Regions from separate parts of the Micromonospora sp. WMMD737 genome, predicted to be linked through region 1. Evidence: riboswitches for the same ligand, from Rfam matches in the RefSeq annotation. Region 1 holds a riboswitch; the other holds the start of a gene.
The links. Region 1 has a riboswitch for S-adenosylmethionine ahead of ACN27A_RS18970 (aminotransferase class V-fold PLP-dependent enzyme). Riboswitches for the same ligand answer to the same signal wherever they lie in the genome.
Positions count from the first base shown of each region.

Region 1 (6,828 bases):
CGGCGTCGGGCGGGGTGTCCGGAACGGTGCGGGCGGCGAGCCGGCGGACGGCCGTGTTGAGCACGGCGATCAGCGGCACCGAGACCAGCGCGCCGGTGATCCCGGCGAGGACCACGCCGGCCGCGATGCCGATGATGACCGCGAGCGGGTGGATGGCCACCGCCCGGCCCATGATCAGCGGCTGGAGGAGGTGCCCCTCCACCTGCTGCACCCCGACCACCGCGCCGAGGATGATCAGCGCGGTCACCGGGCCGCTGTCGACAAGCGCGACCAGGACCGCGACGACGCCCGACAGGGTCGCACCGACGATCGGGATGAACGCCCCGAGGAAGACCAGGGCGGCGAGCGGGAAGGCGAACGGGATGTCGAAGATGACCAGGAAGACGCCGATGCCGACCGCGTCGATGAAGGCGACCAGCACGGTCGCCCGGACGTAGGCGACCAGCGTCGCCCAGGACGCCCGCCCGGCGTCGTCGACCTTCCAGCGGGCGGCCACCGGCAGGAGCCGGACCAGGAAGCGCCAGATCTTGTTGCCGTCGCGCAGGAAGAAGAACGTGGCGAAGAGCACCAGCAGCGTGCCGGTCAGCACCTCAGCCAGCGTGGCGGCCGTGGAGAGGGCGCCGCTGGTGAACTTCTCGGTGTTGTTGTTGATCCACTTCTGGCCCTCCTCGATGTAGTTGTCGAGTTGGCCGTCGGAGAGGTGCAGCGGGCCGGTCTTCAGCCAGTCCTGGATCTGCCGGACGCCCTCGGAGGACTTCTTGCTCAGCTCCGGCACGCCCTGGATGAACTCGTTCACCACCAGGGTCAGCGTCCCGATCACCGCGGCCAGGCCGCCCACCAGCACCACCGCCGTCGCCATGGAGCGGGGAAGGCGGGCCCGCAGCAGCCAGCCGACCGCCGGCGCGAGCAGCGCCGAGAGCAGCAGCGCGACGGCCAGCGGGATGACCACGATCCGGACGGTGCCGACGACCTTCAGCAGCGCCCAGGCCACGACGCCGATCACGATCAGCCGCCAGGACCACGCGGCGGCGATCCGCAGCGCGTGCGGCACGTCCGCGTCGTCCCGGCTGGAGGTGGAGTTGTGCATCGCCCCGGGCGGCGGGGCGCCCACCACGGTCGCGGACGGCGCCGCCACGGGGCCGGGGGACGTCGGCGAGGCCACGCCGGCCGACTCGGGGCCGTCGGCCGGATCCGTACGCCGTGCCCGCGCCGCCTCCCGGCCCGACTCGTACGCGCGACGGAGCCGTCCGCGGATCTGCTCGAAGCGGCTCAAGCGCACCTCCTGGCAAGAGACCGGCCCGCCCACGCCGGTGGGCGGACAGGATACGTCCGACGACGCCACCGTAGGGCAGGTCCGCCACACATTGCCCCCGGCCCCCGGCGCGTAACCGCCCACGGCCCGCCGACCGGGACACGGTAGCGTCTGCGGCGTGACCGCCGACCAGAATCTCGACTCCAAGCTGCCGATCCGCCTGCTGCACGACCGTGTGCTGGTGCGGATGGAGGGGAGCGAGGGTGAGCGACGCTCGACCGCCGGCATCGTGATTCCGGCGACCGCCGCCGTGGGCAAGCGGCTGGCCTGGGCCACGGCCGTGGGCGTGGGGCCGAACGTGCGCGCCATCGTCTCAGGCGACCGGGTCCTCTTCGACCCCGACGACCGCTCCGAGGTCGAACTGCACGGCCGCGGGTACGTGCTGCTGCGCGAACGCGACGTGCACGCCGTGGCCGCCGAGCGGGTCGAGAACGACTCCACCGGCCTCTACCTCTGAGCCCACCCCGCCCCACCCGCCCGGATGAGGGCGCCGGTGCCGTTTGCGTCGCCCCCCGCCGGGAAGCCAGCCGCATCACCGGCCCTGGGGAGGGACGCGATGCCGGTACTCGTGAAGAAGATTCTGCTCTGGGGGAGCGTCGCGTTCCTGATCTACTTCATGGCCTTCCGGCCGGAGGGCGCGGCGGAGATGTTCAAGGCGATCGGGGCGGGACTGATGGCGATGGCGCAGGGCCTCGGTGACTTCCTCACCAGCCTGATGACCTGACGACCGGGCTCAGGGGCGGCCGGGGTGCCACGGCGCCGGCGGCTGCTGGCCGTACCAGCCGGGCGGGCCGAAGCCGGCCGGCGGCGGGGGCGGGACGAGCACCACCGGGATCGGCACGACGGGCTCGTCCGGCGCCTCGACCGACCGCTGCGTGCCGTCCGGAAACCGCAGGTGGTAGCGGTGCCCGTCCCAGATCCCCGCCGGCACCTGCGGGTCCCGGCCCACGAAGAACGACCGGTACGCGCCGATCGCCTCCAGCAGCTCCCGTTCCTCCCGCGCGGTCCGCTCCCGGTCCACCGGACGCCGGTCCAGGCCGCGCAGTGCGCCGTCGCGCAGCAGCGCCAGCCGGGTCGCCGCGAACTGGTAGCCGCGCATCGCCTTCAGCCCGCCGTCGCCGGCCACCCGCTTGGCCCACACCCGGGCCGCGTGCCGCCGCCCCAGGCTGCTCAGCGCCGCCACCTCCGGCGGGGTCAGCCAGCCCGCCCGCACGTAGTCCGGCAGCATCCGCTCGGTGAGCCGCCCCTCCCAGGCCCGCAGCCACAGGGCGAGCCCGACCATGGCGAAGAAGACCGGCACCATCACGCCGATGAAGCCGTACAGCATGATCAAGACCTGTCCGGTGGCCTGGGTGAGCGTCGGCAGCAGGTTCCACAGCCCGTGCAGCATCATCGCCAGCAGCAGGCCGGCGAGCGGGGCGAGCACCCGGACCCACCGGCTGGCGGTGCGCGCGGCGATGCCCAGCCCCACCCCCGTCATGGAGGTGAAGAGCGGGTGGGCGAAGCCGAAGAGCAGGATCCGGACGATGAAGATGGCGATGACCTGCTGGGTGCCGGTCGCCGGCCCGTACCGCTCCGCGCCGCTGGCGTAGCCGTGGCCGCCCAGGTAGAGGATGTTCTCCACCATGGCGAACCCGATCGCGGAGAGCCCGCAGTAGACCAGCGCGTCGGTGATCCCGGAGATCTCCCGCCGGCGGAAGATCAGCAGCAGGATCGGCCCGAGGGCCTTGGTCAGCTCCTCGATGAACGGCGCGACCAGCACCGCGGTCAGCGCGGTCGGCAGCCCCCAGTCCTCGAACAGCCCGGCGGAGAACTCGTTGACGGTCAGCGAGGCCGCGGTGGAGACGAACGCGCCCCAGGCGAAGCAGAAGATCAGATATTTCAGGGGCTCCGGCTCGTAGCGGTCCAGCCAGAGGAAACAGGCCACCAGCACCGGAACCGGGAGGATCGCGGCGGCCACGCCGATCAGCAGCGCCTCGACGCCCAGGTTCTCGCCCAGCGTGAAGAGCATGAACAGCGCGCACGCCGCGATGAACAGGACGGCGCCGGCCAGCACCAGGGCCCGACGCCACCCCAACCGGCGCAGCGGCATCCCGGGCCCCGCCCCACCGGGCGGCGGAACGGCGGGCGCGGTCGGCGACGGCGGCAGGGGTGCGCCGGGCGGGGTGTCGGCCATGCGGTCAGCGTAGCCATCCCCGGCCGCCTGGTCCGGCCGCATTCACCCGGCTATGCTGCGGGCAGGTCACGAGCGCCAGCGTCAAGCCCCGGCTTGCTGGCCGGCAACCCTCGTCGAGTTCGCGGTGGGGTGCCCCGGGTGATGACCGGGCCCGGCCCGATCGCGTGCCGGGCAAGCGCGGACCCCGCCCGTGTGCGCCCACCCGGGGTCCCTGGACCCGGAGGTCGGCCCATGACCGTCACCCTCGCACCCCCGCCCGCGCCGCAGCCGCCCGCCGTCGCCGACCCGCTCGACGTGCTCGGCGTACCCGGCCAGGTGAACCTCGACTACGCGGCCACCGCGCCCTGCGCGCGGGCCGCGGCCGACGCGGTGGCCGAGCTGCTGCCCTGGTACGGCAGCGTGCACCGCGGCGCCGGGGCGCTGTCGCGGCGCTGCACCCTCGCCTACGAGCGCGCCCGGCAGACGGTCGGCGACTTCCTCGGCGCCCGCGCCGACGACCACGTGGTCTTCACCCGCAACACCACCGACGCGCTGAACCTGCTGGCCCGGGCGCTGCCCGCCGGCACGACGGTGGTCACCTTCGGCGGGGAGCACCACGCCAACCTGCTGCCCTGGCCGCGTGGCTCGGTGCGGCTGCCGGTGCCCCCGGATCCCGCCGGGGCGGTCCGCGCGCTGGACGCGGCGCTCGGCGAGCTGCGCAGGCCGGCCCCGTCGGGCCCCCGCGGCGCGCAGCAGGGCCCGCCCGTGCTGGTGGCGGTGACCGCCGCGAGCAACGTGACCGGGGAGCGCTGGCCGGTGGCCGAGCTGGCCCGGGTGGCCCGGCGGCACGGCGCCCGGATCGCGGTGGACGCCGCGCAGCTCGCCCCGCACGCGCCGGTGGACGTCGCCGCCCTCGACGTCGACTACGTCGCGCTCTCCGGCCACAAGCTGTACGCCCCGTTCGGCGCGGGGGTGCTCGTCGGGCGCGCGGACTGGCTGGACGCCGCACCGCCGTACCTGGCCGGCGGGGGCGCCACCAGCCACGTCGGGGCGGCCACCCACGACGTACGGTGGGCGACCGGCCCGGCCCGGCACGAGGCGGGCACTCCGAACCTGCTCGGCGCGGTCGCCCTGGCGGCGGTCTGCGCCGCGCTCGCCGACGCGGACCGGGACGCCCTGCACGACGCCGAGCAGGCTCTGCTGACCCGGCTGCGTGAGGGCCTCGCGGCCCTGCCGCACGTGCTGGAGCTGCGCATGTTCGGGCCGGCGGCGCCCCGGGTGGGGATCGTGTCGTTCGTGGTGGCTGGCCGGGACTCGACGGAGGTGGCGGCGGAGCTCGCGGCGACGTACGACATCGGGGTGCGCGACGGCCTGTTCTGCGCCCACCCGCTGGCGCGGCGGCTGCTCGACGAGGCGGCCGCCCGCGGCGGCCGGCGGGACCTGCCGCCGACCGCCCTGCGCGCCAGCATCGGCCTGGGCAGCACGACCGGGCACGTGGACCGGCTGCTCGCCGCCCTCGCCGCGCTGGCCTGACCGACCCGGGAGCACCCGCCGGCCCGCTCCCCCGGGCCGGCGGGACGGCACGAGCCCCGCACCGCCCCGGGACCGGCCGCGTCCTCCGTCAGGCCTTCCCCACCGCGGGTGCCGGCGCGCGGTCGCGGGTGCGCTGGATCAGGACCACGCACGCCAGCACCGCCACCGCCGCCGCGATCGAGGCAGGGGTGACGGCCTCACCGAGCAGCAGCGCCGACCAGGCCAGGGTGAGCACCGGCTGGGCGAGCTGGATCTGCCCGACCTGCGCGATGCCGCCCCGGGCCAGGCCCGCGTACCAGGCGAAGAAGCCCAGGAACATCGAGACCACGGTGAGGTAGCCGAACGCCGACCAGGCGACGGGATCGGCGCGCGGCGGGGCGGCCACGGCGGCGACGACCATGACGGGGACGGTGACGGGCAGCGAGAGCAGCAACGCCCAGCAGATCGTCCGGGCGCCGCCCAGCTCGCGGGCGAGGGCGCCGCCCTCGGCGTACCCCAGGCCGCAGAGCACGACCGCCGCGAGCAGGAACAGGTCGGGCGGGGCGAGGGCCCCGCGTACCGCGCCGCTGGCGCCGAGGAAGGTGAGCACCGCCAGCAGACCGCCGGCGCTGGCGGCCCAGAACAGCGGCGGTGGCCGCTCGCCGGCCCGCAGCACCGCGAACACGGCGGTCATGGCGGGCAGCACGGTGATGACGACCGCGCCGTGCGCGGAGGTCTGGGTGCTGAGCGCCAGCGAGGTGAACAGCGGGAAACCGACGACGACGCCGAGGGCGACGACCGTCAGCCGCCGCCACTGACCACGCGTGGGCTTTGGGGCGCCGGTGGATCGCAGGTACGCCCAGGCCAGCAGCGCCGCGCCGACGGCCCGGCCGAAGGCGACGAACCACGGGTCGAGCTGTTGCACGGCGACGCGGGTCGCGGGCAGCGACATGCTGAAGGCGAGCACGCCCAGCGCGCCGAGGGCGAGACCGACCGTCCGGTCCGCCGTTACCGTGGTCCTGACAGTAGCGCTACTGTTCCCGTTCATGAATGACGGTAACGCAGCCGACCGCGTCGTCCAAGACCTGCGCGGGCTCGCGGCTGCCGCGGATCCCGGCACGCGGCTGCCCTCGGTGCGCGAGCTGACCGCCCGCCACCAGGCCTCCCCCGTCACCGTCGCCGAGGCCATCCGCCAGCTCGTGGCCCAGGGGCTGGTCGAGACGCGGGCCGGCAGGGGCACCTTCGTGGCCGCCCCGCCACGCGAGTGGCGCGCCCCCGACCTGTCCTGGCAGACCGTGGCGCTCGGCCCCCGCCGGCCGGGCGAGGACGAGATGCAGGCGCTACTGGCGTTACCGCCCGCCGGAGCGATTCCGCTGTCCGGGGGCTACCTGGACGGGGAGCTGCAACCCGCCGCCGCGCTCGGGGCCGCGCTCACCCGTGCCGCCCGGCAGCCCGCGTCCTGGCAGCGCGGGCCGGCCGAGGGGCGCGAAGACCTGCGCGCCTGGTTCGCCCGCGAGTCCGGGGCCGGGCTGCGCGCCGAGGACATGGTGGTCTGCCCGGGCGGACAGGCCGCCCTGTCGTCCGCGCTGCGGGCGCTCGCCGCGCCCGGCGACACCCTGCTCGTCGAGTCGCCGACCTACCTGGGCGCGCTGGCCGCCGCCCGGGCGGCCGGCCTCCGGGTGGTGCCCGTGCCCGCCGACGCCGACGGGGTACGCCCCGACCAGCTCGCCGCCGCGTTCGCCCGCACCGGCGCCCGGCTGTTCTACTGCCAGCCGCTGTACGCCAACCCGCACGGCGCGACGCTCGCGGAGGACCGCCGGGCCCGGGTCGCCGAGGGCGTACGCGACGC
Region 1 covers NZ_JBMHMH010000001.1:4,333,477-4,340,304, forward strand. The annotation lists gene ACN27A_RS18950 (AI-2E family transporter) at 1-1,342, opposite strand, end outside; gene ACN27A_RS18955 (GroES family chaperonin) at 1,431-1,769, shown strand; gene ACN27A_RS18960 (hypothetical protein) at 1,869-2,036, shown strand; gene ACN27A_RS18965 (PrsW family intramembrane metalloprotease) at 2,046-3,530, opposite strand; SAM riboswitch class IV at 3,553-3,672, shown strand; gene ACN27A_RS18970 (aminotransferase class V-fold PLP-dependent enzyme) at 3,720-5,000, shown strand; gene ACN27A_RS18975 (DMT family transporter) at 5,089-6,027, opposite strand; gene ACN27A_RS18980 (PLP-dependent aminotransferase family protein) at 6,026-6,828, shown strand, end outside.

Region 2 (6,828 bases), on a different contig from region 1:
CGACACCAGGGCGAGCAGATCGGACAGCTTGGTCTTGACGAACCCTGCAGGCTTGTCCCGGAACAGGCCCCACATCTGGCTCAGCGCCTCGCGCAGGTTGTTCATCCAGCCCAAACCCGCCCACGCCGCGGTCGCGAGGCCGATGATGCCCACCGAGGTGCGCGACTCGATGGCGGCCTCCATCAACTCGATGAGTTGCTGGCCGAGGTCGCCGGAGACGTTCGCGCGGATCTGGTTTTCGGTCTCCATGAGCAGTTCCGGCCTGCTGGCCAGCACGAACCCGCCGATCGCGAAGCCAACCATCAACAGCGGGAACAACGCGAAGATGGTGTAGTAGGTGATGCCGGCGGCGTAGAAGTTGCCCTTGCTGCTGTTGTACCGCTCCTGGGCCCGCATCACGTGGTCGAACCACGGCATCCGGGCCCGCAGCCGGGCCATCAGGCCGGGCTTGTCGTCGGAATCGCTCGCGGACGGCGCGGTCATCCGACCCCCTGCTCGTTGTCGTCGTCGCGCGGCGACGGTGCCTACGGTTTCGCTGGCAGAAACCCTAGGCGGTCATATACCCGGCGCAACGTCTTACCAGACACCTCACGCGCCCGCTGGGCCCCGGCGGCCAGCACGCTCTCCAGTTCTGCCGGGTCGGCGAGCAACTCGTCAACCCGGTTCTTGATAGGTGTGACGAACTCCACGACCGCCTCGGCGGTCTCCTTCTTCAGATCCCCGTATCCACGCCCGGCGTAGCCGTCGACGAGTTTGTCGACCTCGGCGCCGGTGACCGCGGCCTGAATGGTCAGCAGGTTCGACACCCCGGGCTTGCCCTCCGGGTCGAACCGGATCTCGCGCTCACTGTCGGTCACCGCGGAGCGAATCTTCTTGGCGGTCTTGGCCGGATCGTCGAGCAGGCTGATCAGCCCGGCATCGGTGGCCGCCGACTTGCTCATCTTCGCGGTCGGGTCCGCCAGATCGTAGATCTTGGCGGTGGCCTTGGGGATCATCGCCTCGGGCACGACGAAGGTGTCCGGGAAGCGCGTGTTGATCCGCTGGGCGACGTCGCGCGCGAGTTCGAGGTGCTGACGCTGGTCCTCACCGACGGGCACCAGGTCGGTGGCGTAGAGCAACACGTCGGCGGCCATCAGCACCGGGTAGGTGAACAGTCCCACGGTGGTGGCGTCGACGCCCTGTTTCTGCGATTTGTCCTTGAACTGGGTCATCCGCGACGCCTGCCCGAAACCGGTGAAACATCCCAGCACCCAGGCCAATTCGGTGTGCGCGGGTACGTGACTCTGGACGAAGACGGTGGCCCGGTCCGGGTCGATGCCCAGCGCGAGGTACTGCGCCGCGGTGACCAGTGTCCGTTTGCGCAGCGTCGCGGGGTCCTGGGCGATCGTGATGGCGTGCAGGTCGACGACGCAGAAGTAGGCGTCGTGGCCGTCCTGCAGGCCGACCCACTGCGCGACCGCGCCCAGCGCGTTGCCCAGGTGCAGGGAGTCCGACGTCGGCTGCGCGCCGGAGAAGACGACCGGCTTGGATGGCGTGCTCATGATGGCCGCCATTGTCCCATGGAGCCCTGCGCGGCGGATTCGGCGTGCCCGGTCGACGCGTGGGTGCCGGGCCGCGCCCGAATCACCCGTACTCGACGGTGACCGGGCAGTGGTCGGACCAGCGCAGCGCGTAGGCGGCGGGACGTTCGGTGCGCACCGACGAGACCCGCGCGGCCAGCGCCGGGGTGGCCAGGTGGTAGTCGATGCGCCACCCGGCGTCGTTGTCGAAGGCCTTGCCCCGCCACGACCACCACGCGTACGGGCCGGCGGCCCCGGGGTGGGCCTGACGGACGACGTCGACCCAGCCGGTGGACAGCAGATCGGTGAGCCATTGACGTTCCTGCGGCAGAAAGCCCGCCTTCTTGGTGTTTCCGCGCCAGTTCTTGATGTCGTTCTCGGTGTGGGCGATGTTCCAGTCGCCACAGAGCACCGCTTCGCGCCCGCTGCAGAGCAACTCGGCCATCCGGTCGACGACCGCGGCCATGAACCGTTCCTTCTCGAGTTGGCGGTCAGTCTCGGCTTCACCGGTCGGAAAGTAGACGCTGCCCACCGTCAACCCCGCGGTGTCCACTTCGAGGTAGCGGCCGTGGTCTGCGAATTCCTCTGCACCACAGCCGATTCTGACTCCATCGAACGGTGTGCGGGACAGCACCGCGACGCCGTTGCGCCCCTTGATGTGGGGCACCGCCGACGCCAGGTGCCACCCGTCGGCAAGCGCCGGGGCCAGTGCGCCGGCCAGTTGCTCGTCGTCGGCCCGCGTCTCCTGCAGGCACACCACGTCTGCGGCGGTCTCCGTCAACCAGGGCAGCAGGCCGAGGTTGTCGGCCGAGCGGGCCTTGACCGCTGCCCGGATGCCGTTGACGTTGACGGTGCTGACGGTGAGAGCGCGAGCCACGACCGCCGACCATAGCGCCGCAACGGAGCACACATTCTTGCGGTACCGCCGGTATCACCTTACTGTCGGGCCATGGCACCACGAGAGCCGATTCACACCGGATCCGGTGAGCCGGTCCTGTTGCTACACCCCTTCCTGTGCTCCCAGAACGTGTGGCGGGCGGTCGCCGCCCAGCTGAGCGCGACCGGCCGATTCGAGGTGTTCGCGCCGACCATGCTGGGCCATCACGGCGGACCACCGTCGCCGACCTGGCTGCTGCACACCGAGATGCTGGTCGACGACATCGAGCGGCGGATGGATCAGCTGGGCTGGCAGACCGCCCACCTGGTCGGCAATTCGCTGGGCGGCTGGGTGGCGTTCGAACTCGAACGCCGCGGACGGGCCCGCACGCTCACCGCGATCGCGCCGGCGGGCGGCTGGCCGCACCACTCGTTGTCGAAGTACGAAACCGTGCTGAAGTTCGTGGCCGGCGGGCCGGCGCTGGTCGCGGCCCGGCTGCTCGGACCCCGCATTCTCGACCTCCCGCTGGCCCGGCGCCTGGCGACCCTGCCGGTGAGCGGACCGGCCGACGGCCCCAGCGACGAGGACCTGCGCGCCCTGGTCGAGGACGCCACCCACTGCAGCGCCTACCTGCAGCTGCTGGTCAAAACGCTGCGGCTGCCCGGCCTACTGGAGCTGGCCGGCCTGGGCGCCCCGACCCAGCTGGTGCTCTGCGGACGGGACCGGGTCTTCCCCACCCCGCGGGGCAACCGCTACTTCCTGCGCCACCTGCCCGAACACGCCGAGGTGGTGCGTCTGCCCGAGCTCGGGCACATCCCGATGCTCGAGGCACCCGATCGCATCTCGGCGCTGATCGGCGAGTTCATCGAGCGGCACGCCGGCCCGCAACGCGCCATCGGCTGAGACCCCCGGCAACGCCCGACGACCTCCGCGTTCCGGCCCGCGCCCGGCACTGCGACGCAACCCAGTGGCACCGCACCAGCGCAGTGCGATACGCTTCGACTCGGTCATGAGTGCCAGCGCGAAGCCCCGGCTTGCTGGCCGGCAACCCTCCAACCGCGGTGGGGTGCCCCGGGTGATGAACCAGGTTGAGTAGCCACAACCGGCTACGCGGCAAGCGCGGGTCCGCCGTGAACGGGCCCCCTGAGTAGACAGGGACACCTGATGGCGAGGTCACCGATGCACTGTTGTCGGTAACGCAACAGCGATCACCTCACCATCACAGGAGCCCGTCCGGAGGAGAACCGAAACAACATGAGCGGCGAACACGTACCCAGCGACGACCCGACGTCCCGGTGGTCGTTCGAGACCAAGCAGATCCACGCCGGGCAGACGCCCGACTCCGCCACCAACGCGCGGGCACTGCCGATCTACCAGACCACCAGCTACGCGTTCGACAGCACCGAGCACGCCGCGGCGCTGTTCGGCCTGGCCGAGCCCGGCAACATCTACACCCGGATCATGAACCCGACCACCGATGTGGTGGAGCAGCGCATCGCCGCCCTGGAAGGCGGCGTGGCGGCGCTGTTCCTGGCCTCGGGCCAGGCCGCCGAGACGTTCGCGATCCTCAACATCGCCAACGCCGGTGATCACATCGTGTCCAGCCCGCGGCTCTACGGCGGCACCTACAACCTGTTCCACTACTCACTGCCCAAGCTCGGCATCGACGTGACGTTCGTCGACAACCCCGATGACCCGGAGTCGTGGCGCGCGGCGGCCCGGCCCAACACCAAGGCGTTCTTCGGCGAGACGATCTCCAACCCGCAGATCGACATCCTCGACATCCCGGCCGTCGCGGCGGTGGCCCACGACGTCGGGGTGCCGCTGATCGTCGACAACACCATCGCGACGCCCTACCTGATCCAGCCGCTGCGCCACGGCGCCGACATCGTCGTGCACTCGGCCACGAAGTACCTGGGCGGGCACGGCACGGCCATCGCCGGGGTGATCGTCGACGGCGGCACCTTCGACTGGACCAACGGCCGTTTCCCCGGGTTCACCACCCCCGACCCCAGCTACCACGGTGTGGTGTTCGCCGAACTGGGCCCGCCGGCATACGCACTCAAGGCCCGGGTGCAGCTGCTGCGCGACCTGGGTTCGGCGGCCGCGCCCTTCAACGCGTTCCTGATCGCCCAGGGCCTGGAGACGCTGAGCCTGCGCCTGGAACGCCATGTGGCCAACGCCCAGCGGGTGGCCGAGTACCTCGCCGGACACCCCGACGTCGTCTCGGTCAACTACGCCGGGCTGCCTACTTCACCGTGGTACGAACTCGGAAAGAAGCTTGCGCCCAAGGGAACCGGTGCGGTGCTGGCGTTCGAGCTGGCCGGCGGGATCGAGGCCGGCAAGGCGTTCGTCAACGCGCTGACGCTGCACAGCCACGTCGCCAACATCGGCGACGTCCGCTCCCTGGTGATCCATCCGGCCTCGACCACCCATCAGCAACTGTCGGCCGAGGAGCAACTCGCCAGCGGGGTGACACCCGGCCTGGTCCGGCTCGCAGTCGGGATCGAGGGAATCGACGACATCCTCGCCGACCTCGACCAGGGCTTCACCGCCGCAAAGCCGTTCGCCTCGGCCGTCGCCGACCCGCAGACAGTTGCATCGTTCTGAGGATGGTGACGTGACTATCGTGGATGTTGTTCGAGAGTGCGTGGCACTGCCACCCGAGGGTGAAGTCGGCGTCATCGACATCGGATCGGTCACCCTGGAGAACGGTCAGGTCATCGATGACGTGTCGATCGCGGTGCAGCGCTGGGGCGAGTTGTCCCCGAGCCGCGACAACGTCGTGATGGTGTTGCACGCACTGACCGGCGATTCGCACATCACCGGGCCCGCCGGGCCCGACCATCCGACCCCCGGCTGGTGGGACGGTGTGGCCGGACCGGGCGCGCCGATCGACACCGACCGGTGGTGCGCCGTCTCGACCAACGTGCTCGGCGGGTGCCGCGGCTCGACCGGGCCCGGTTCGCCGGCCCCCGACGGAAATGCCTGGGGCTCAAGGTTCCCCGCCGTGTCGATCCGTGATCAGGTCACCGCGGATCTTGCCGTGCTCGACCGGCTCGGCATCAGCGAGGTCGCCGCGGTGATCGGCGGCTCGATGGGCGGCGCCCGGGCGCTGGAGTGGATGATCGCCCACCCCGACAACGTGCGCGCCGGGCTGGTGCTGGCGGTCGGTGCCCGGGCGACGGCCGACCAGATCGGCACCCAGAGCAGCCAGGTCGCGGCCATCAGGTCCGACCCGGACTGGTGCGGCGGCGACTATTACGGCACCGGCCGCAGCCCCGAGCTGGGCATGCAGATCGCGAGACGGTTCGCCCACCTCACCTACCGGGGCGAGTCCGAGCTGGACGACCGGTTCGGCAACGACCCGCAGGACGGTGAGGATCCCGGCACCGGCGGCCGCTACTCGGTGCAAAGTTACCTGGAGTATCAGGGCCGCAAACTGGTGTCGCGGTTCGACGCGGGCACCTACGTGACCCTCACCGATGCGCTGTCCAGCCACGACGTCGGCCGCGGCCGCGGCGGGATCGAAGCCGCTCTGCGCGACTGCCGGGTGCCTGCGATCGTCGGCGGCATCACCTCTGACCGGCTCTACCCGCTGCGTCTGCAGGCCGAACTGGCCGAGTTGCTTCCCGGGTGCGACGGGCTCGACGTCGTGGACTCGAAGTACGGCCACGACGGATTCCTGCTGGAAACCGACGCGGTCGGGAAGCTGATCCGCCGGACGCTGGACCTCGCTGACCGGTGAGCGACACCGCCAGGGCGCGTTCACTGTCCTTCGGCGCTGAAGCCGCTGCGTATGAGCGGGGCCGCCCGTCCTACCCTCCGGAAGCCATCGACTGGTTGCTGCCCGACGACGGGCCCGGCCGGGGAGCTCCGCTCGACGTTCTCGACCTGGGCGCCGGCACCGGCAAGCTGACCACGCGGCTGGTCGAGCGCGGCCTGACCGTGGTTGCGGTGGACCCGATCCCGGAGATGCTGGAGCTGTTGAGCGGGGCGCTGCCCGACACCCCGGCACTGCTGGGGACCGCCGAGGACATTCCGCTGCCCGACGACAGCGTCGATGCGGTGCTGGTGGCTCAGGCCTGGCACTGGTTCGATCCCGACCGCGCCCTGCGGGAGGTGGCGCGGGTGCTGCGACCGGGGGGACGGCTGGGACTGGTGTGGAACAACCGTGACGAACGTCTCGGCTGGGTCAAGGATCTGGGCCGCATCATCGGCCATGAGGTCGACCCGTTCAGCCAGACGGTCGATCTGCCTGCGCCGTTTGCCGAGATCGCCCGCCACCAGGTGGAGTGGACCAGCTATCTGACCCCCCAGGCGCTGATCGATCTGGTCGCCTCCCGTAGCTACTGCATCACCTCGCCGGAGAATGTGCGGGCCCGCACCCTG
Region 2 covers NZ_JBMHMH010000003.1:544-7,371, reverse strand. The annotation lists gene yhjD (inner membrane protein YhjD) at 1-483, opposite strand, end outside; gene trpS (tryptophan--tRNA ligase) at 525-1,544, opposite strand; gene ACN27A_RS33525 (exodeoxyribonuclease III) at 1,624-2,436, opposite strand; gene ACN27A_RS33520 (alpha/beta fold hydrolase) at 2,509-3,339, shown strand; SAM riboswitch class IV at 3,442-3,562, shown strand; gene ACN27A_RS33515 (bifunctional o-acetylhomoserine/o-acetylserine sulfhydrylase) at 3,691-5,046, shown strand; gene metX (homoserine O-acetyltransferase MetX) at 5,057-6,184, shown strand; gene ACN27A_RS33505 (class I SAM-dependent methyltransferase) at 6,181-6,828, shown strand, end outside.
Region 2: another riboswitch for S-adenosylmethionine. It lies ahead of ACN27A_RS33515 (bifunctional o-acetylhomoserine/o-acetylserine sulfhydrylase); the one in region 1 lies ahead of ACN27A_RS18970 (aminotransferase class V-fold PLP-dependent enzyme).